Linked DNA regions of Shumkonia mesophila. The protein of the gene in region 1 interacts with the protein of each later gene in a pairwise test. Links are inferred from orthologs where the notes say so. Each region holds a gene or a part of one and is shown on either strand. Other genes may lie near its edges.

The links.
Region 2: the proteins of ODR01_RS17740 (region 1) and ftsA interact in binary tests that used the Escherichia coli proteins (3 or more experiments, as listed by UniProt). The link is inferred for Shumkonia mesophila from one-to-one orthologs.

What each region holds. Positions count from the first base shown.
Region 1 is NZ_JAOTID010000011.1:172,421-180,770, reverse strand. Bases 109-2,966 are described here. They hold ODR01_RS17740 (rod shape-determining protein), read right to left. Parts: upstream 2,129-2,966; coding sequence 1,088-2,128; downstream 109-1,087. Other genes in these bases: ODR01_RS17735 (2-isopropylmalate synthase), read right to left, coding at 2,226-2,966; mreC (rod shape-determining protein MreC), read right to left, coding at 109-965. In the rest of the region: rod shape-determining protein MreD, read right to left, coding at 1-90; more of mreC, read right to left, coding at 96-108; more of ODR01_RS17735, read right to left, coding at 2,967-3,782; ODR01_RS17730 (sugar O-acetyltransferase), read left to right, coding at 4,239-4,790; ilvC (ketol-acid reductoisomerase), read right to left, coding at 4,904-5,968; ilvN (acetolactate synthase small subunit), read right to left, coding at 5,981-6,496; ilvB (biosynthetic-type acetolactate synthase large subunit), read right to left, coding at 6,666-8,350. UniProt on the Escherichia coli protein: Forms membrane-associated dynamic filaments that are essential for cell shape determination. Acts by regulating cell wall synthesis and cell elongation, and thus cell shape.
Region 2 is NZ_JAOTID010000013.1:89,419-101,996, reverse strand. Bases 958-3,911 are described here. They hold ftsA (cell division protein FtsA), read left to right. Parts: upstream 958-1,778; coding sequence 1,779-3,044; downstream 3,045-3,911. Other genes in these bases: ftsZ (cell division protein FtsZ), read left to right, coding at 3,159-3,911; ODR01_RS19175 (cell division protein FtsQ/DivIB), read left to right, coding at 973-1,734. Also shown: ODR01_RS19180 (D-alanine--D-alanine ligase), read left to right, coding at 1-895; more of ftsZ, read left to right, coding at 3,912-4,775; lpxC (UDP-3-O-acyl-N-acetylglucosamine deacetylase), read left to right, coding at 4,944-5,939; ODR01_RS19155 (outer membrane protein assembly factor BamD), read left to right, coding at 6,112-6,981; DNA repair protein RecN, read left to right, coding at 6,995-8,671; NAD-dependent DNA ligase LigA, read left to right, coding at 8,689-10,782; ODR01_RS19140 (hypothetical protein), read left to right, coding at 11,200-11,418; ODR01_RS19135 (sodium:solute symporter family protein), read left to right, coding at 11,429-12,578. UniProt on the Escherichia coli protein: Essential cell division protein that assists in the assembly of the Z ring. May serve as the principal membrane anchor for the Z ring.

The DNA.
Region 1 (8,350 bases):
GATGTTGACGATGAGCAGCAACAGGGTCAGCCCGACCGGCGTCAACCGGCGCGCCCACAGATCGAGCCGGAACCAAAAGGACGGTTTCATGTGTATTAGTCCTTGGCGGTCGTGCCCTGGGGTTGAAGTACGCCCTGATCCAATCCGTAGTCGATAACCCGCACATATTCGAGGCGATCCGTCGCCACCAGCGGCTGGACGACGGCGCCGCTGTCGCCGACCGAAACGATGACGCCGACCGGCAGACCCGGCGGGAATACCCCGCCGTGTCCCGAGGTCACCACGCGCTCGCCCACCGTCACCGTGTCGTTGGGCGGCAGATGACCGAGAACCGGCTGGCTGGTGTTGTTGCCGGCCAGCACGGCGCGAACCCTCGACTGTTCGGTCACCACCGGGATCCGCGAGTTGAGGTCGGTCAGCAACAGAATGCGCGACGACCGGGCGCCGACGCCAACCACCCGGCCGACCAAGCCGTCTCCCGACACCACCGCCTGGCCGCGCCTGACTTCGTCGTCGGCGCCGGCGTTCAACACCAGGCTGTGGGCGAAGGCGCCGCCGGTGTCGGCGATGACGCGGGCCGAGATGAAGCCACGCGCCTCGTGCGGAATGAAATTCAGCAGCCGTTGCAGGGCGACGTTCTCGGCCTCCAGGCGACGCCCCGCCGCTTCCCACTGGAGCAGGCGGTCCCGCTCCTTGCGCAGTTGGGTGTTCTCGGCGCGGAGGTTGATCATCTCCCGTGCCTCGGCGACGACATCGTTCACCGTCGCCACCGGCCGGGACACGGCATCGAGAAGCGGCGCCACGGTATCGGTGATCTGGGCTCGGAACCGCTCGACAACCACGACGTCGGCCTTGCCAAGCATCATCAACCCGAAGGCCGCCACCACCAGGCCGAGATAGGCAAAGCGTTGGAGGCTCCGGATAGGAGCGGCGACACGATGAACCGGCCGCGACTTGTCGTTCAACTCGGCGTCCCTCAATGCCAGATTGCCGGCGGGATCAAGTCTTCGGCCAGCAATCGTTCAAGACATGCCCACGAAATGATTAAGATATACTTTACGCGGGGGCACCGAGGGGGTGCTGCTGTCTAGTACATCGTCATCAGAACGTTCTTGAGCCGCTTGATCTCTTCCAGGGCACGCCCGGTCCCCCGCGCCACGCAGGTCAGCGGATCGTCGGCGATCGACACCGGCAGGCCGGTGGCGTGCCTAAGCACATAATCCATATTGCCCAGCAACGCGCCGCCGCCGGTCAGCACGATGCCCTTGTCCACGATGTCGGCGGCCAGTTCGGGCGCCGTGTGTTCGAGCGCGACCTTGACCGTCTCGATGATCGCGCCCACCGGCTCGGCCAGACTTTCGGCGATCTGCGCCTCGGTCATGATCAGTTCCTTGGGCACGCCGTTCATCAGGTCGCGGCCCTTGATCTCCATGGTGCGGCCCTCGCCGTCCTCGGGCGGACAGGCCGATCCGATGGTTTCCTTGATGCGCTCCGCGCTGCCTTCGCCGACCAGCAGGTTGTGGTTGCGCCGGATGTAGGAAATGATGGCCTCGTCCATCTTGTCGCCGCCGACGCGCACGCTCCTGGCGTAAACGATGCCGCCCAGCGAAAGGACCGCCACCTCGGTGGTGCCGCCGCCGATATCGACGACCAGCGAGCCGGTCGGCTCGGTGACCGGCAGCCCGGCGCCGATCGCCGCCGCCATCGGCTCCTCGATCAGGAACACCTTCCGCGCGCCGGCGCTTTCCGCCGATTCCTGGATGGCCCGGCGCTCCACCGCGGTGGAGCCCGACGGCACGCAAACGACGACCAAGGGGCTGGCGAAGCTGCGCCGGTTGTGGACCTTGCGGATGAAGTACTTGATCATCTCCTCGGCCACTTCGAAGTCGGCGATGACGCCGTCGCGCAGCGGCCGAATGGCAGTGACGTTGCCGGGCGTGCGGCCCAGCATCATCTTGGCTTCCTCGCCGACCGCGAGGACCTGCTTCTTGCCCTTCACATCCTGCAGCGCGACCACGGACGGCTCGTTGAGGACGATGCCCTTGCCCTTGACGTAGACAAGGGTATTGGCCGTCCCCAGATCGATGGCCATGTCGGCCGACAGGAAGCCAAACAGACTGGAAAACATAGGTCCTCGCACAGCGCAAATAACTAGCCCGACCGGCACCGGGCCTCCGGGCCCGGCACCGTCGGGACACAGTTATAATCGACGCCTACGGCCGCTGCTAGACCGAAACCGCCACCGGCTCCGTTTTCTCCCTTTTCACGAGCAGCTTGTTCAAGGCGTTCAGATACGCCTTGACCGAGGCCACCATGGTGTCGGTGTCGGCGCCCTGGCCGTTCACCGTCTTGCCTTCCTCGGCCAGGCGCACCGTCACTTCGGCCTGCGCGTCGGTGCCGTGCGTCACCGCCTGCACCTGATAGAGCTGCAGGCGCGCCCGATGCGGGAACAGCTGTTTCACGCAGTTGAAGGCGGCGTCGACGGGGCCGTCGCCGGTGGCCGAGCATTCGTGGAGCTGGCCATCGATCTCCATCTCGAGGGATGCCTTGGGCGGCCGATGCACGGTACCGCAGAGGATTTCCATGGAAACGAGGCGCAGGCGGTCGTTGGTGCGCACCACCTCGTCGTCGACGAGGGCGACGAGGTCGTCGTCGAAGATCTCCTTCTTGACGTCGGCCAGGTCCTTGAAGCGCTTGAAGGCGCTCTGGATGGCGTTGTCGCCGAGATCGTAGCCCAGTTCCTTCAACTTCTCGCGGAAGGCGTGGCGGCCGGAATGCTTGCCCAACACCAGGTTGGATTTGCTCAGGCCGACCGATTCCGGGGTCATGATCTCGTAGGTCTGGGCGTTCTTCAGCATGCCGTCCTGGTGGATGCCCGATTCATGGGCGAAGGCGTTGGCCCCGACGATCGCCTTGTTGGGCTGCACGACGAAGCCGGTGATGGTGGACACCAGGCGCGAAGCCTTGACGATATGCTCGGTCACCACGCTGGTCGAATAGGGCATGGTGTTCTGGCGGGTCTTCAGCGCCATGACGATCTCTTCCATGGCGGCGTTGCCGGCCCGCTCGCCCAGGCCGTTGACGGTGCATTCCACCTGCCGCGCCCCGGCCTTGACCGCCGCCAGCGAATTGGCCACCGCGAGGCCCAGGTCGTTGTGGCAATGCACCGAGATGATCGCCTTGTCGATGTTGGGCACCCGGTTGAACAGCATGGCGATCAACGCCCCGAATTCGTCGGGCATGGCGTAGCCGACGGTGTCGGGGATGTTGATGGTGGTGGCGCCCGAAGCGATCGCCGCCTCGACGCAGCGGCACATGAAGTCGTGCTCGGTGCGCGAGCCGTCCTCGCACGACCATTCGACGTCGTCGGTGAACCGGCGGGCGTGTTTCACGCTGTCGATCACCGCCTGATAGACCTGTTCGGGCTCCATCTGCAGCTTATGCTTCATGTGCAGCGGGCTGGTCGAGATAAAGGTGTGGATGCGGCCGCGCTGGGCCGGCTTGATGGCCTCGGCGGCGCGCTCGATGTCGGCGCGGGTGGCCCGCGCCAGCCCGCACACCACCGAGCGGGTCACCACCTTGGAAATCCCGTGGACGGCCTTGAAGTCGCCCTCCGAGGCGATGGGAAAGCCGGCCTCGATGATGTCGACGCCCATTTCCTCGAGCAGCTGCGCGATACGCAGTTTCTCGTCGAGGTTCATCGAGGCGCCGGGCGATTGCTCGCCGTCGCGCAAGGTGGTGTCGAAGATGACGACGTGGTTGGGTTCTCGCTGGGTACTCATCGGAAAAAGCCTTTCTGCGACAGGTTAAGCAGAGTCGTTCGACTTGGTCTTCTCCCCTGAACGCTTGTCACCCCGGTGACAGCGACGCTCAGGGGCGAATAAGTCGCAGCAGGCCGTTTAGCGCGAGGAGATTCAGGGACAGGCGGGCGGGCAAACGCTCGGCGGCGGGACCCTGGCGGTCCGCCTTCGTCATCCGAACGATGCTGTCCTTGCCGGTTGGCACGGGTTCGCTCCGCATACATAAAAAACCACAGCCTTCACAGGCCGGGTCATCAGCTATACCACAGCCGGCGAGTCGGTGTTAATACAATTTTTCAATGGAACGACTCCAGACAGTCGCCGTGGCCGATGGGATGGCTGGAGTTTGGTGACGCTTATGGTTCTGGTTTGCGTGGCGGGATCACGTCTGCTTTGATCGGAGGCGGTGAACAGGCCACGAGAAGGGGCAACCGGGCAATGGCGCGGACCGAAAAGGAAAAGATGCTGGCCGGCGAGCTTTACGACGCCGGCGATACCGAGCTTCAGGCCGACTTAACAGCCAATCACGCGTGGCTGGCCCGCTACAATGCCGCCCTCGCGCTATCGGCCGACGAGCGGCGCCGCTTGCTGGCCGAGCGCCTGGCTTTCGTCGGCAATGGCGCAGTCATCCGGCCGCCTTTTCATTGCGACTACGGCTTCAACATCAGCCTCGGTGCCGGCGTCTTCCTCAATTTCAATTGCGTCATCCTCGACGTCGTCGCCGTCACCATCGGCGATCGAACGCAGATCGGGCCGGGAGTGCAGATCCTGGCGGCCGACCACCCGCGCGACGCAGCCGGCCGGGCATCGGGCTTGGAGTTCGGCCGGCCGATCCGCATCGGACGAAACGTGTGGATCGGGGGCGGCGCCATCATCCTGCCCGGTGTCACCATCGGCGACGACGCCCTGATCGGGGCCGGCAGCGTGGTGACCCGCGATGTGCCGGCGGGCGCAACCGCGTTTGGCAACCCGGCCCGCGTGCGCCCCTGAGTCCGCAGGCTTCAAACGATGACGCCCGCGCCGGTCGGCTCTTGACCGACCATGGCGCGGGCGCCAATCCCAGCCGGGACCGGGAGAAGATTCCCTCCCCGGTACCGAAACCGCTAGTTCTTCGACTTGTCGACCAGGCGGTTGGCGGCGATCCACGGCATCATGCCGCGCAGTTTCTCGCCGACCTTTTCGATCGGATGCTCGGCGTTGCGCCGGCGCATCGCCTTGAAGGCGGGCTGGCCGACCTTGTTCTCGGTCATCCATTCCTTGACGAACGTACCCGACTGGATGTCGGTCAGCACGTCCTTCATGCGCGCCTTGACGGTGGCGTCGATGAGGCGCGGGCCGCTGACGTAGTCGCCGTATTCGGCGGTGTTGGACACCGAATAGCGCATGTTGGCGATGCCGCCCTCGTAGATCAGGTCGACGATCAGCTTGACCTCGTGCAGGCACTCGAAATAGGCCATTTCGGGGGCGTAGCCGGCCTCGACCAGGGTCTCGTAGCCGGCGACGATCAGGCTGGTCAGGCCGCCGCACAGCACCGCCTGCTCGCCGAACAGATCGGTCTCGCATTCCTCGCGGAAGGTCGTCTCGATGATGCCCGAGCGGCCGCCGCCGATGGCGCAGGCGTAGGACAGGCCCACCTCGTGGGCGCTGCCCGAGGCATCCTGCTCGACCGCGATCAGGCAGGGCACCCCGGCGCCGCGCACGTATTCGGAGCGCACGGTGTGGCCGGGGCCCTTCGGCGCGATCATAAAGACGTCGATGTCGGCGCGCGGCTCGATCAGGCGGAAGTGGATGTTGAGGCCATGGGCAAAGGCCAGGGCGGCGCCCGCCTTCATGTTGGGGCCAAGCTCCTCGGCATAGAGCTGGGCCTGCCCCTCGTCGGGGGTCAGCACCATCATGACGTCGGCCCATTTGGCGGCCTCGGCCGGGCTCATCACCTTGAAGCCGGCGCCCTCGGCCTTCTTCACGCTGCCGCTGCTCTTGCGCAGCGCGACCACCACGTCCTTCACCCCGGAATCGCGCAGGTTCTGGGCGTGGGCATGGCCCTGGCTGCCGTAGCCGACGACGGCGACCTTCTTGGATTTGATCAGACTGACGTCGGCATCCCGATCGTAAAACACGCGCATTTTTGACATCCTCTCAAACGAATGGACTTCTTTGTCGCCGGACAATCGGCGCTTTCCTTACATGGCGGAGAGACCGCGGGCAATGGCCACCGTTCCAGTCCGCGAAATATCGACCAGGCCCAGCGGCTCCATCAGGCGGATGAAGGCGTCGAGCTTGCTGGCCGCGCCGACGATCTCGAAGACGAAGGATTCGTTGGTGCTGTCCACCACGTGGGCGCGGAAGATGTCGGCAATGCGCAGGCTCTCCACCCGCTTGTCGCCGGTGCCGCGCACCTTGACCAGCGCCATCTCGCGCTCTACGTGGTCGCCCTCCAGCGTCAGGTCGATGACCTTGTGGACCGGCACCAGCCGTTGGAGCTGCGCCTTGATCTGCTCGATAATCATCTCGGTACCCGAGGTGACGATGGTGATGCGCGACAGGTTTTCCTTCTCGTTCACCTCGGCCACGGTCAGGCTTTCGATGTTGTAGCCGCGCCCGGAAAAAAGCCCGATGACGCGGGCCAGGACTCCCGGTTCGTTCTCGACCAGAACGGCGATGGTGTGAGACGTCATTTCCCCGTTGGATGCGATCATGGACATGGCCCCAGGTACTGTGCGGGTCGGCAATCGACCCTGAATTTATCGCGAAGCGCGTGACGACCGGCCGGCTGGCCGGTCATGGAAACGGTCGGCTTCCCCCGCGTGCCAGCGGCGTTCCTTCCCGGCGGGGAAGATTAGCCGCTGGCCGGCGCGGGGGCCAGCCTCAAGCGAGTACGACGTCGCTGCCCGATTCGGTGGACTCGGCGTCAGTCGGCCCGAGGATCATCTCGTGATGGGCGGCCCCGGAGGGAATCATCGGATAGACGTTTTCCGTCGGGTCGACGACGACGTCGAGCAGGACCGGGCCGTCGTGCGCCAGCATCGCCTTGATGGCGCCGTCGACCTCGCCCGCCGTCTCGGCCCGCAGGCCCTTGATGCCGAAGGCGTCGGCCAGCTTGACCCAGTCGGGAATGGCTTCCATGACGCTCTGCGACAGGCGGTTGTCATAGAACATTTCCTGCCACTGGCGGACCATCCCCATGCTGCCGTTGGACAGATGGAGGATCTTCACCGGCAGCTTGTACTGGGCCAGCGTGGCCAGTTCCTGCACGTTCATCAAAAACGAGCACTCGGACGTCACGCACACCACCAGGCCGTTGGGATTGCCGATCTGGGCGCCCATCGCCGCCGGCAGGCCGTAGCCCATGGTGCCCAGCCCGCCCGAGGTCATCCAGCGGTTCGGCTTGTCGAAGTGGATGTACTGGGCCGCCCACATCTGGTGCTGGCCGACGTCGGTGGCGACGAAGACGTCCCTGTTGTCCTTGACCGCCTGGAACAGCCGATCCACCGCGTACTGCGGCTTGGCGACCTTGCCGTTCTTGCGATACGCCAGGCACTTCTTGGTCCGCCACTTGGCAATCTGCTTCCACCAAGCGTCCAGCGCCTTGGCGTCGGGCGCCACCTGGCTCGACTTCCACACCTTGATGAGGTCTTCGAGAACATGCCCGGCGTCGCCGACGATGGGCACCTCGACCAGCACGTTCTTGTTGATCGAGGAGGGATCGATGTCGATGTGGATCTTCTTGGCGTCGGGCGCGAAATCGGCCAGCCGGCCGGTCACCCGGTCGTCGAAGCGGGCGCCGATATTGACCATGACGTCGCAGTCGTGCATCGCCATGTTGGCTTCGTAGGTGCCGTGCATCCCGGGCATGCCGAGATACTGCTTGTCGGAGGCCGGCATCGCCCCCAGGCCCATCAGGGTGAGCGTGACCGGAAAGCCGGTGATGTGGGCCAGTTCGGTCAGCAGTTGCGAGGCCGCCGGCCCCGAATTGATGACGCCGCCGCCGACGTAAAGGATCGGCCGCTTGGCCGCCGCCATCAACTTGACCGCCTCGCGGATGGCCTTGACGTCGCCCTTGACCTTGGGCTTGTAGCTGCGCGGACGCGCCGCCTCCAGCGGGACATACTCGCCGCGCGCCAGGATGACATCCTTGGGCAGGTCGACCACCACCGGGCCGGGGCGGCCGTTCTGCGCCACGAAGAAGGCCTCGTGCAGGGTGCGCGCCAGGTCGTCGACGTGGCGCACCAGGTAATTGTGCTTGGTGCAGGACCGCGTGATGCCGGTGGTGTCGGCCTCCTGGAAGGCGTCGTTGCCGATCAGGCTGGTCGGCACCTGGCCGGTGATGCAGACGACCGGGATGCTGTCCATCAGGGCGTCGGTCAGCCCCGTGACCGTGTTGGTGGCGCCCGGGCCCGAGGTCACCAGGACGACGCCGACCTTGCCGGTGCTTCGGGCATAGCCTTCGGCCGCGTGTACCGCCGCCTGCTCGTGACGGGGCAGAATGTGGCGCAGGCGGTTCTGCTTGTAGAGCACGTCATAAAGCGGAAGGGTTACGCCGCCGGGGTACC
Region 2 (12,578 bases), on another replicon or contig:
GCACGTCGCCGTTCTGATGGGGGGATGGTCGGCCGAGCGCGAGGTGTCGCTGGTCAGCGGCGCGGCCTGCGCCACCGCCCTTCGCGAAGCCGGCTATCGGGTGACCGCCATCGACGTGCAGCGCGACGTGGGGGCGCTGCTGACCCGCCTGTTCCCGCGGCCCGACGTCGTCTTCAACGCGTTGCACGGCCGCTTCGGCGAGGACGGATGCATCCAGGGGCTGCTCAATATCCTCGACATTCCCTACACCCATTCCGGCCTGCTCGCTTCGGCGCTCGCCATGGACAAGCCGGCGGCCAAGCGGTTGTTCTGGGCGGCCGACATTCCGGTCGCCGAGGATGCCGTCGTCACCCTGGAGGAGCTCAAGGAAGGCGACCCGCTGGAGCGCCCCTATGTCGTCAAGCCGCCGAACGAGGGCTCGAGCGTCGGCGTCTTCATCATCCGCGAGCAGGGCGACATCAACACGGTGATCGAGCGCTGGCCGTTCGGCGCGGAAGCGATGGTCGAGCGCTTCATCCCCGGCCGCGAACTGACGGTCGCGGTCATGGGCGACAGGGCGCTGGCGGTGACCGAGATCACCACCGAACACGGCTTCTACGACTACGACGCCAAGTATGCCGCCGGCGGCTCGCGGCACCTGCTGCCGGCGCCGCTCGATGCCGAGGTCTACGACGAGGCGTTGCGGCTGTCCGCCCGCGCCTGCGCGGTGCTCGGCTGCCGGGGCGTGGCCCGGGCCGACTTCCGCTACGACGGCGACACCCTTTTCCTGCTGGAAGTGAACACGCAACCCGGGATGACGCCGACGTCCCTGGTGCCCGAACAGGCGGCGCATACCGGCATCTCGTTTGCCGAACTGTGCACCTGGATGGTTGAGAGTGCGGAGTGCGATCGATGAGACCGTGGACATCCTCGACGTCGAAGAAAAGGGGCCAGCCCCGCCCACGGGTGAAGCCTCTTTGGAAAAGCGGCCATGTGGTCGCGCTGGCCGCCGTCGCGGCGATCGCCGGCGCGACGGCCGGCGGCTGGTGGATGTGGCAGTCGGGCTGGGCTGCGAACGTCGCCGCCAAGGCCCGCTGGGCGGTCATCGCGACGACCGCCGAGATGGGCTTCCGGGTCGAAAACGTGTTGGTCCTCGGCCGCCAGGAAACGCCGCGCGACGAGTTGCTGAAGGCGGTGCGCCTGGCCCGCGGCGCCCCCATCCTGGCCTTCGATCCCGATGCCGCCAAGCAACGGGTCGAGGCCCTGCCGTGGGTCAAATCGGCGTCCGTGCAGCGCCGGCTGCCCGACACCGTGTTTCTGCGCGTCGTCGAGCGGCGGCCGCTGGCGGTGTGGCAGCACCAGGGCCGGTTCGCGCTCATCGACCGCGACGGCCAGGTGATCCCCGACGGCAAGCTGGAGCGCTTCGCCCACCTGCTGCTGGTGGTCGGCGAGGACGCCCCGGTGCACACCGCCCGCCTGCTGGAGACGCTGTGGAACCAGCCCGACCTGATGGCGCGGGTGAAGGCGGCGGTGCGGGTCGGCGGCCGGCGCTGGAACGTTCGCCTCGACAACGGCATCGACGTGCGCCTGCCCGAGGAGAACACGGGATCGGCCTGGAACCGGCTGGCCGATTACGAACGAACCCATCACGTGCTGGCCAAGGACGTCGGCGTGCTCGATCTCAGGCTTCCCGACCGCCTGATCGTGCAGAAGGCGCGCCAGTCCGAGGGGCTCGAGCCCGGCACCGAAACGTGAGACGCCCGCAAGCCCATGGCGACGGATCGAAGAGCGGTAGACGGATGAAGACGAACGGCACGACCCCGAAAGTGCGCAACGGCCTGGTTGCCGCGCTCGATATCGGCAGCACCAAGGTGGTCTGCTTCATCGCCAGGACCGGGGGCGACACCGGGCTGCAGATCGTCGGCATGGGCCACCAGCTGTCGCGCGGCATCCGCTCGGGCACCATCGTCGACATGGAGGCCGCCGCCGATTCCATCCGCGCCACCGTCGAGGCGGCCGAGCAGATGGCCGGCGAGAACATCCGCGAGGTCATTGTCAACCTGTCGGGCGGCGAGCCCGTTTCGCGGCTGATCGCCTACGAGATTTCCATCGCCGGCCACCAGATCGGCGACGCCGATCTGCGCCAGGTGCTCGACCCCCACGTGCTCAACCACGGCCGCCCGGCCGATCACGAGATGATCCACACCCTGCCGGTCGGCTACAGCATCGACGGCCAGCGCGGGGTGGCCGACCCGCGCGGCATGTTCGGGGAAAGGCTGGGCGCCAATGTCCACGTGATCAGCGCCAGCGGCGGCGCGTTGCGCAACCTGGCCACCTGCATCGCCCACTGTCATCTCGAAATCGACGCCAGGGTGGTCTCGCCGCTGGCCTCGTCGCTGGCCTGCCTGGTCGACGACGAGAAGCAGCTGGGCGTCACCCTCATCGACATGGGCGGCGGCACCACCACCATCGCCGTCTATTTCGACGGCGAGCTGATCCATACCGACGGCATCCCGGTCGGCGGCATGCACGTCACCAACGACATCGCCCGCGGCCTCTCCACCCCGGTCGCCCATGCCGAGCGCATGAAGACGCTCTACGGCAGCGCCATGCCGACGCCGTCCGACGACCGCGAGGTGCTGAAGGTGCCGGTCATCGGCGAGGAGTCGGACTCCGAGGCCAATCCGGTGCCGCGCTCGATGCTGGTCAGCATCATCCGGCCGCGCATCGAGGAGACCTTCGAGATGGTGCGGGCCCGCCTGGAGGAAGCCGGCTTCGACAAGGTGGCCGGGCGGCGCGTCGTGCTGACCGGCGGCGCCAGCCAGTTGTCGGGCGTGCGCGAGGTGGCCGGAATGATCCTCGACAAGCAGGTCCGGCTCGGCCGGCCGCAGTTCATCCGCGGCATGGCCGAGGCGACCGGCGGTCCGGCCTTTTCGACCTGCGCGGGACTGCTGAAGTACGCGATTCGAACCCCGGCGGCGGCGGTCAGTTCGCCCTACCGCCCAACAGAGGTGCCCAACGGGCGGTTCGGCCGCTTCGGGCAATGGCTCCGTGAGAATTTCTAGAGGGAGAACGTTCGACCTGACCGGCCCGCCGAGGGGGCGGACCCCCGGCATCGCCGCCCGCGGACGGCAACACACAGGGAATATCTTGGCTTCGTCAGTTTTTCGGAGGGAATTATGAGCATCAACCTGAGCCTGCCGACCACCAGCGAAGTGCCCGAGCTGCGGCCGCGTATCACGGTCTTCGGCGTCGGCGGCGCTGGCTGCAACGCCGTCAACAACATGATCCAGGCCGAGTTGGAGGGGGTCAATTTCGTGGTCGCCAATACCGACGCCCAGGCGTTGGCGCAGGCGCGCACCGACACCCGCATCCAGCTTGGCGCAACCGTCACCCAGGGCCTGGGTGCCGGCAACCGGCCCGAAGTGGGCCGCGCCGCCGCCGAGGAGACGATGGACGAGATCGTCCATCACCTGGAAGGCAGCAACATGGTGTTCATCACCGCCGGCATGGGCGGGGGCACCGGCACCGGCGCCGCGCCGGTGGTCGCCCGGGCGGCCCGCGAGATGGGCATCCTGACCATCGGCGTCGTCACCAAGCCGTTCCATTTCGAGGGCATGCACCGCATGCGCATCGCCGAGGCCGGCATCAACGATATGGAACAGTACGTCGATACCCTGATCATCATCCCCAACCAGAACCTGTTCAGGGTGGCCAACGAAAAGACGACGTTCGCCGACGCCTTCAAGATGGCCGACGACGTGCTCTATTCCGGCGTGCGCGGGGTCACCGACCTGATGGTGATGCCCGGCCTGATCAACCTCGACTTCGCCGACATCCGTTCGGTGATGAGCGAGATGGGCAAGGCCATGATGGGCACCGGCGAGGCCGAGGGCGAGCGTCGCGCGCTGGAGGCGGCCGAGGCGGCCATCGCCAACCCGCTGCTCGACGACACCTCGATGAAGGGGGCCAAGGGCGTCCTCATCAACATCACCGGCGGCACCGACATGACCCTTTTCGAGGTCGACGAGGCGGCCAACCGCATCCGTGCCGAAGTGGACGGCGACGCCTTCATCATCTTCGGCTCGACCTTCGATGCCAGCCTCGACGGCAAGATGCGCATCTCGGTGGTGGCCACCGGCATGAGCACCCAGTCGCAGACCCAGCCGGCGCCGGTGACGCTGGATGTCCTTGCCAAGGCGCGGGCCGAGCGGGCGATCGAGCGCAAGAAGGCCGTTCCGGCCGAGGCGTACGCCTCGCCGCTGGGTTCCGTCGTGTCGATGCCGGCGACCCAGCAAGTTGTCGCCGAAACCGAGGAAACGGCCGCCGTCAAGCCTGAGGAGGTCGCCGCCGAACAGGCGGTCGCCGAGGTCGAGCCGGGGGCGCTGGATCACTTCGTGGCGGCACCCTCCGATCAGGTGCCGGCCCCGGCGGCGGCGCCGTCGGTCAACGCGCGGGAGACCTTCATTCCGGCGCGGCCGGTCGGTCGCAACGACCAGCCGATGCCGCCACGCCGGGCCGATCCGTTCGCCGGCGCGGCGATGGCCAACGGAGCCCGGGCGGTCGAACGGCCCCACGTCGAGGCCGCCAAACCGCGCGGCCCCAGCCTGTTCGAGAAGGTGACCGGAACCGGCCGGGCGGCCAAGCCGAGGGCCGAGCCGGCGCCGGTTCCGATGCCGGCGACGAAGGAGCAATCCGAGATCGGCGGCCTCGACCCGTCGGACCGTTTGCAGGACTCCCAGTCCGGCGACGACCTGCTGGATATTCCGGCCTTCCTGAGGAGGCAAGCAAACTGAGGAAAAACAATCGGTTGCACGGAAACAATTAGAAACAATGATTGATTTGAGTGCCACGGGGTTGGTGGGTATATCAACCCTCGTGGCACTTTTTCTTTAACTGCTTTCGGTCCAAGGGTTTTTCGGCGTGCAGCCGATGCCGGGAACCACCGGGGAAAGACACCGAAGATGGGATTTTCCGAGATCAGACGCCGCCGGGTCGAGACCTTGACCGACGAGCGCATCGATACCCAGAAGACGCTGAAGAGCCCCATCGGCTGTTCGGGCGTGGCGCTCCATAGCGGGGCCAAGGTATCGATGGTTCTGAAGCCGGCCGAGGCCGGTCACGGCGTCGTCTTCAGGCGGACCGACATCGCGGGCAAGGGCGCCGTCATCCCCGCCCGCTGGGATCATGTCGTGGATACGCGGCTGTGCACCGTCGTCGGCAACGGCGAGGGGGTGGTGGTTTCGACCATCGAGCATCTGATGGCGGCGCTGGCCGGCTGCGGGATCGACAACGTCGAGATCGAGATCAACGGTCCCGAAGTGCCGGTCATGGACGGCAGCGCCGAGCCCTTCGTTTTCCTGATCGAGTGTGCCGGCGTGCGCGACCTGGGCGTGGCCCGCCGCGGCGTGCGCGTGCTCAAGCCGGTGGTCGTCGACGGCGGCAAGAGCGGCATCGCGGCGCTCTATCCGGCCGACAGCTTCGCGGTCGGTTTCGAGATCGATTTCGACAGCGCCCTGGTCGGGCGCCAGGCCCTTTTGCTGGGACTGGTCAACGGCACCTTCAAGAAGGAACTGTCGCGGGCCCGCACCTTCGGCTTCCTGCACGAGGTCGAGCAGTTGTGGGCCAACGGCTTTGCCCGCGGCGGCTCGCTGGAAAACGCGGTGGTGGTCAGCGGCGACAAGGTGCTGAACGAGGACGGCCTGCGCTATGAGGACGAGTTCGTCCGTCACAAGGCGCTGGACGCGGTCGGCGACCTTTACACCGCCGGCGCGCCGATCATCGGGCGGTTCGACGGCCGGTGCTCGGGGCATGCGCTGACCAACCGCCTGCTGCGGCAGCTTTTCGCCCAGCCCGACGCCTGGTGCTACGACACCGTCAGGGTGGCGGGGGCGGAAGCGCCGGCGATGCGGGCTTCGATTGCCGACGATATGCCGGTAGGGCTGGCCGCGACGGCCTGAGGGCGGTTTCCTCTTCGATCGACGTGTGACGCGCCGGCGGGCCTAGGGCCTTGCGCGGCGCGGCGTTGTGCGTATCATCCTAACGACATTTGAAGCGGCCGTGGTATAGTCCGCGGCAACGGGCCGATCGCGCCGGGCGATCGCCGAACCCGCCGGAGAATGACCCGATCCCATGACCCGTGGAAGGACACCGCTCAGCCTCGCGGCTTTCGCCTTTGCCCTTCTGCTCGCCGCCTGCGCGAGCAAGGAGGAGCTCTATGTCGAGCGGCCGATCGAGGAGCTCTACAACGAGGCCATGGACGCGCTGCAGACCGGGAAGTACGACACCGCCGCCCGGCAGTTCGACGAGGTCGAGCGCCAGCATCCCTATTCGTCGTGGGCGACCAAGGCCCAATTGATGGCCGCCTACGGCCACTATCAGAAAAGCGCCTACGACGAGGCGATCGTGGCGTTGGACCGCTTCATCCAGCTTCACCCGTCCAACCGCGACACGCCCTATGCCTACTACCTGAAGGCGCTCTGCTATTACGAGCAGATTTCCGACGTCCGGCGCGATCAGAAGATGACCCAGGAAGCCAAGAAGACCCTGGACGAACTGATCACCCGCTTTCCCGACAGCACCTATGCCAAGGACGCCCGGCTCAAGATCGACCTGACCCATGACCATCTGGCCGGCAAGACCATGGAAATCGGCCGCTACTACCTGCGCCAGGGCCACTATCTGGCGGCGATCAACCGCTTCCGCTACGTGGTCGACAATCACCAGACGACGACCCATGTCCCCGAGGCGCTGCTGCGGCTGACCGAGGCCTACCTGGCGCTCGGCCTGAGCGAGGAGGCGAGGCGCACGGCGGCGGTGCTCGGCCACAATTTCCCGGGCAGCGAATGGTATGTCGACGCCTACGAACTGCTCGAGCAGAAGCGCATCCGGCCCCAGGAGACCGCTTGGTACAAGTTCTGGGAAGGCGATGCGGAGCCGCCGAAGGTCGAGAAGATCGAGACCGACCCCGCGAAAAAAGAGTCCTGGTTCAAGTTCTGGTGATCCGGTCCGCTGGATGCTGCGCAGCCTGTCCATCCGCGACGTCGTCCTCATCGAAAGGCTGGATCTGACCTTCCAGCCGGGGCTGTGCGTGCTGACCGGCGAGACCGGGGCCGGCAAATCCATCCTGTTGGATGCCCTTGGGCTGGCCCTGGGCGAAAGGGCCGAAGCCGGCTTGGTGCGCCATGGCGCGGCGCAGGCCACGGTGGCGGCGGCCTTCGACGTCGATGGCGGCCATCCGGCGGAGGCGCTGCTGGCCGAGCAGGGGATCGAGGACGGCGGCGGACAGCTGATCCTGCGCCGCATCGTCGGCGCCGACGGCCGCTCGCGGGCCTTCGTCAACGACCAGCCGGTCAGCGTCTCGCTGCTGCGCCAGATCGGCGACGCCTGCGTCGAAATCCATGGCCAGTTCGACAATCAGCGGCTGATGCATACCGCCACCCATCGCGCGCTGCTGGACGCCTATGGCGGGCTCGCCGCCGAGGGGGCCACCGCCGCCGGGGCCCATCGCGCTTGGCGGGCGGCCGTCGAGGCGTTCGAGCGGGCCGAAGCCGACTTGGCCCAGGCCCGGCGCGAGGAGGAGTTCCTGCGCCATGCCGTCGACGAGATGGAGGCCCTGGCGCCCCAGCCCGGCGAGGAGGCGGCACTGGCCGAGCGGCGCGCCGTCATGATGCACGCCGAGAAGCTGATCGAGGCGATGAACCAGGCGACCGCGGACCTTTCCGCCGGGGCCGGGGTGGAAGCGGCGTTGCGCGGCGCGGCGCGGGCCCTGGAACGGGTCGCCGACAAGGCGGAAGGGCGCCTCGACGCGGCGCTCGCCGCCCTCGACCGGGCGGCGGTCGAGGCCGCCGAGGCCGTCGTGCTGTTGCATCGGGCCAGCGCCGACATGGACCTCGATCCGCGCAACCTGGAGAAGGTGGAGGAACGGCTGTTCGCCCTGCGCACCCTTTCGCGCAAGCACGGCGTCGATGTCGACCGGCTGCCGGCGGTCCTCGACGGGCTCAAGGCGAAGCTGGGCGATATCGAGGACGGCGGCGGCCGGGTGCGCCGCCTGGAGGCGGAAGCGACGGCGGCCCGCGCGGCCTATGTCGCGGCCGCCGGCGCGTTGCGCGAGAAGCGCTTGGCCGCGGCGGCGCGCCTGGACAAGGCGATGGCCGGCGAGCTGGGCCCGCTCAAGTTTGGCAGCGCGCGCTTCGGCACCCGCATCGACGCGCTGGAGGAGGGGGCCTGGGGCGAGCACGGCTCGGATGCCGTCGCCTTCGAGGTGGCGACCAATCCGGGAACGCCGCCGGGGCCGCTCAACAAGATCAGTTCGGGCGGCGAGATGTCGCGCTTCATGCTGGCCCTGAAGGCGGTCCTGGCCCAGGCCGACCCGGTGCCCACCATCGTCTTCGACGAGGTCGACGCCAACGTCGGCGGCGCCGTGGCCGATGCCGTCGGCGAACGGCTGGCCCGCCTGGCCGTCCGCTTCCAGGTGCTGGTCGTCACCCACTCGCCGCAGGTGGCGGCGCGGGGCGCCCATCACTGGCGGGTTTCCAAGAAGATCGACGGCGCCGCCACGGTCACCCGGGTCGAGGCGCTCTCGGCCGGCGAGCGCAAGGAAGAAATCGCCCGCATGCTGGCAGGCGCCCGGGTCACCGACGAGGCCCGCGCCGCCGCCGACAGCCTGCTCGCCGGGGGCGGGGCGGCATGAACGAGCGCGATCTGCGAATGCTTGCCGTCGAGGATCTGACGCAACGGGAAGCCGAGGCCGAACTGGCGGCGCTGGCCGCCGAGATCGCCGCCCATGATCGGGCCTATCACCAGAACGACGCGCCGACGGTATCGGACGCCGAATACGACGCCCTGCGCCGGCGCAACGAGGCCATCGAGGCGCGCTTTCCCAAGTTGGTGCGGTCCGACAGTCCGTCCCGGCGGGTCGGCGCTCCCGTCGCCGCCGGCTTCGAGAAGGTGGTCCACGCCAAGCCGATGCTGTCGCTGGGCAACGCGTTTTCCGCCGAGGACGTGCGGGAATTCCTGGCCCGCATCCGCCGCTTCCTCAACCTGCCGGAGGCGGAGCCGCTGGAAATCGTCGCCGAGCCCAAGATCGACGGGCTTTCGGTGTCGCTGCGTTACGAGCAAGGCCGGCTGGTCCAGGGGGCGACGCGCGGCGACGGCGCGGCCGGCGAGAACGTCACCGCCAACCTGCGCACGCTGGACGACATCCCCACCGAGATCCGGGCGGGCGAGGTGCCGGCCGTCTTCGAGGTGCGCGGCGAGGTCTACATGTCGCGGGCCGACTTCGCCGCGCTCAACGTCCGCCAGCAGGAAAGGGGCGGCAAGATCTTCGCCAACCCGCGCAACGCCGCCGCCGGCAGCCTGCGCCAGTTGGACGCCGGGATCACCGCCCAGCGGCCGCTTCGCATGTTCGCCTATGCCTGGGGCGAGGTCAGCCGGCTGCCGGTGAAAAGCCAGGGGGAATTCCTGGAACTGCTGCGCAGCTGGGGCTTTCGCACCAACCCCCTGGTTGTCGTCTGCACGGGCGCGGATGCGCTGCTTGCCCATTACGCCGCCATGGAAAGCCAGCGCGCCACGCTCGATTACGACATCGACGGCATGGTCTACAAGGTCAACCGGCTGGACTGGCAGGAGCGCCTGGGCTTCGTCAGCCGGGCGCCGCGCTGGGCCATCGCCCACAAGTTCTCGGCCGAGCGGGCCGAAACCGTGCTCAACAGGATCGATATCCAGGTGGGCCGGACCGGCGTGCTGACCCCGGTGGCGCATCTCGAGCCGGTGACCGTGGGCGGCGTCGTGGTGTCGCGCGCGACGTTGCACAACGAGGACGAGATCGCCCGCAAGGACGTTCGCGAGGGCGATAGGGTGATCGTCCAGCGGGCCGGCGACGTCATTCCGCAGGTGGTTGAGGTGGTGCTGGAGAAGCGGCCGGCCGGCAGCCGCCCCTTCGTCTTTCCCGAGGTCTGCCCTGAATGCGGCAGCCAAGCGGTGCGCGAGGAGGGGGAGGTCGCCCGGCGCTGCACCGGCGGCCTGATTTGCCCGGCCCAGGCGGTCGAACGGCTTCGGCACTTCGTGTCGCGCGACGCCTTCGACATCGAGGGATTGGGCGGCAAGCACATCGAGGCGTTCTGGAAGGACGGCCTCATCAAGACGCCGGCCGACATCTTCAGGCTTCCCGGCCGGACCGAGGAAATCGCCGAGCGCGAGGGGTGGGGAGAGCAGTCGGTCCGCAACCTCGTGCGCGCGCTCGGCGAGCGGCGGACGATTGCGCTGGAGCGCCTGATCTATGCCCTCGGCATCCCGCAGGTGGGGCGGGCGACGGCGCGCCTGCTGGCCCGCCACTACGGGACGTTTGAGAGATGGCGGGCGGCGATGACGGCGGCCCGCGACACCGATTCAGAAGTTTACCGAGACCTCATCAACATCGACGGCATCGGCCCAGGGATGGTCGGTGACATCTTGGCTTTCTTCGCCGAGCAGCACAATGGCGAGGTCCTCGACGATCTCGTCGGTACAAAAGAAACAGAAAAGAAAGAATGGCAACTGACGGTCGAGCCGTTCCAGGCGCCGGCGGTTCAGGCCTCGCCCATCGCCGGCAAGACCGTGGTCTTCACCGGCACGCTGGAAACCATGACCCGCGGCGAAGCCAAGGCCCGGGCCGAGGCGCTCGGCGCCAAGGTGGCGGGCTCGGTGTCGAAGAATACCGACTACGTGGTCGTCGGCGCCGACGCCGGCTCGAAGGCCCGCAAGGCCGAGGAACTGGGCGTCGCCACGCTCAGCGAAGCCGATTGGCGGGCCCTTATCGGTTGAGGCCGGCCGCGTCGGGCAGCCATCGCTAGAATTTTTTCCCGGAATACCACTCGTTGCGGCCGGCGCGGCCCTCGGTTACACTGACGCGCGACGGGGAGCGGCACCTAAGGTACCAGGTCAGCCAGATTTTGAGCGATGCCAACGGTTCGGCATCGCCGGCGACGGAGGCCAGCCCATGAAGCCGGGGATCGTCGATTCCATAGACGACATGCGGTGTTGGCAGACAACGCTTCTCGTGGCCTCGATCCCGATATGGGCACCGAGGACACCAACCTCACGACGACTTCGACGACGGGATCCTCTCGGCAGGCGCCGGCTGCCGGGCCGGGTCTCGTCGCGTTTCCACCGCCGAGGCGTCCGTGACCGGCGGCCCATGGGGGTGCCGCCGCTGCAATGAAACCGGCAGGGAGCCACAACATGCCTGACACTGAAACGAAGAGAAAGACACCCGAGAGAGCCTATGCCGTCTTCGCCGTATTCATCCTGCTCGTCATGATGTTTCCGCTCTACGGGCTGGGCAATTCGGCGCAGCCGATCGTGATCGGACTGCCGTTCTCGCTGTTCTGGGTGGTCTTCTGGATCGGCGTCGAGTTCGTCGGCCTGATCGCCTTTTTCCGTTACGAATACGGGCGCTGAGGAGGCCGACATGCCGGAATGGATCATTGCGCTGGCGATGATGGGGGGATACCTCGTCTTCGCGTTCGTGTTGGGGATGCTGGCGGGCAAGGGGCGCTCGTTCTTCTCGATCTCCGAATACGCGGTCGCCGACCGCGGCCTGGGCATCGTCGTCATGTGGTTCCTGATGGGCGGCACGATCTTCTCGGCCTTCGCCTTCCTGGGCGGGCCGGCCTGGGCCTACTCGCGGGGCGCGGCCTCTTTCTACATCCTGGCCTATACGGCGCTGGGCCTGCTGCCCTGGTACCTGATCGGCCCCAGGATGGCCAAGCTGGGTGCCGCGCGCGGCTATTTCAGCATGGGCGACATGCTGCGCGACCGCTATCAGTCGAGGTCGCTGGTGGTGATCGTCGGCATCGTCTCTGTGCTGGCCTTCATCCAGTATCTGACCCTGCAGATCAAGGGCATGGCCTACATCTTCAACATCATGACGGACGGCCACATCCCGTTCTGGGTCGGTGCCCTTCTCTCCTATGGCATCGTCGTCATTTACGTCGCCACCAGCGGTGTGCGCGGCGCCGCCTGGAGCGACGTTCTGCAAGGCGCCATGATGTTCGTCGTCGCCTGGGGTGTCGGGCTCTATCTCGTCTACGTCCTGCATGACGGCCCGGGCGCCATGTTCGCCCAGATCGCCGCGGAGCGCCCCGGCTTTCTGGAGATCGGGCACGAAGGTTCGAAGATGTCGCAGATGGCCTATTCGACGGCCATCCTGGTGTCGGTCGTCGGCTTCATCATGTGGCCGCATCTCTTCATGAAGTCGTACACGGCCAATGAAAAGACGATCAAGCTCACGGTGCTGGCCTACCCGCTGTTCGCGATCTTCCTGGTGCCCGTGCTGTTCATCGGGTTCTCGGCGGTCGGGGTGATCCCGTCCACCGCCCTGACGACTCCGGACGGCATCCTGCCCTACCTGATCACCAACAACCTGGGGGCGACCGGCCTTCTTTACGGCATCATCGGGGCCGGCGCGCTGGCCGCCGCGCAATCCTCGGCCGACGCCATCACGCACGGCGCCTCGGTGTCGTTCGGGCGCGACGTCGTCTACCCGCTGAAGCCGGATCTCAGCGACCGCGCCCAGATCGTCATCATGCGCTGGGCGGTGGTGGCCGTCGGGGCGGTTT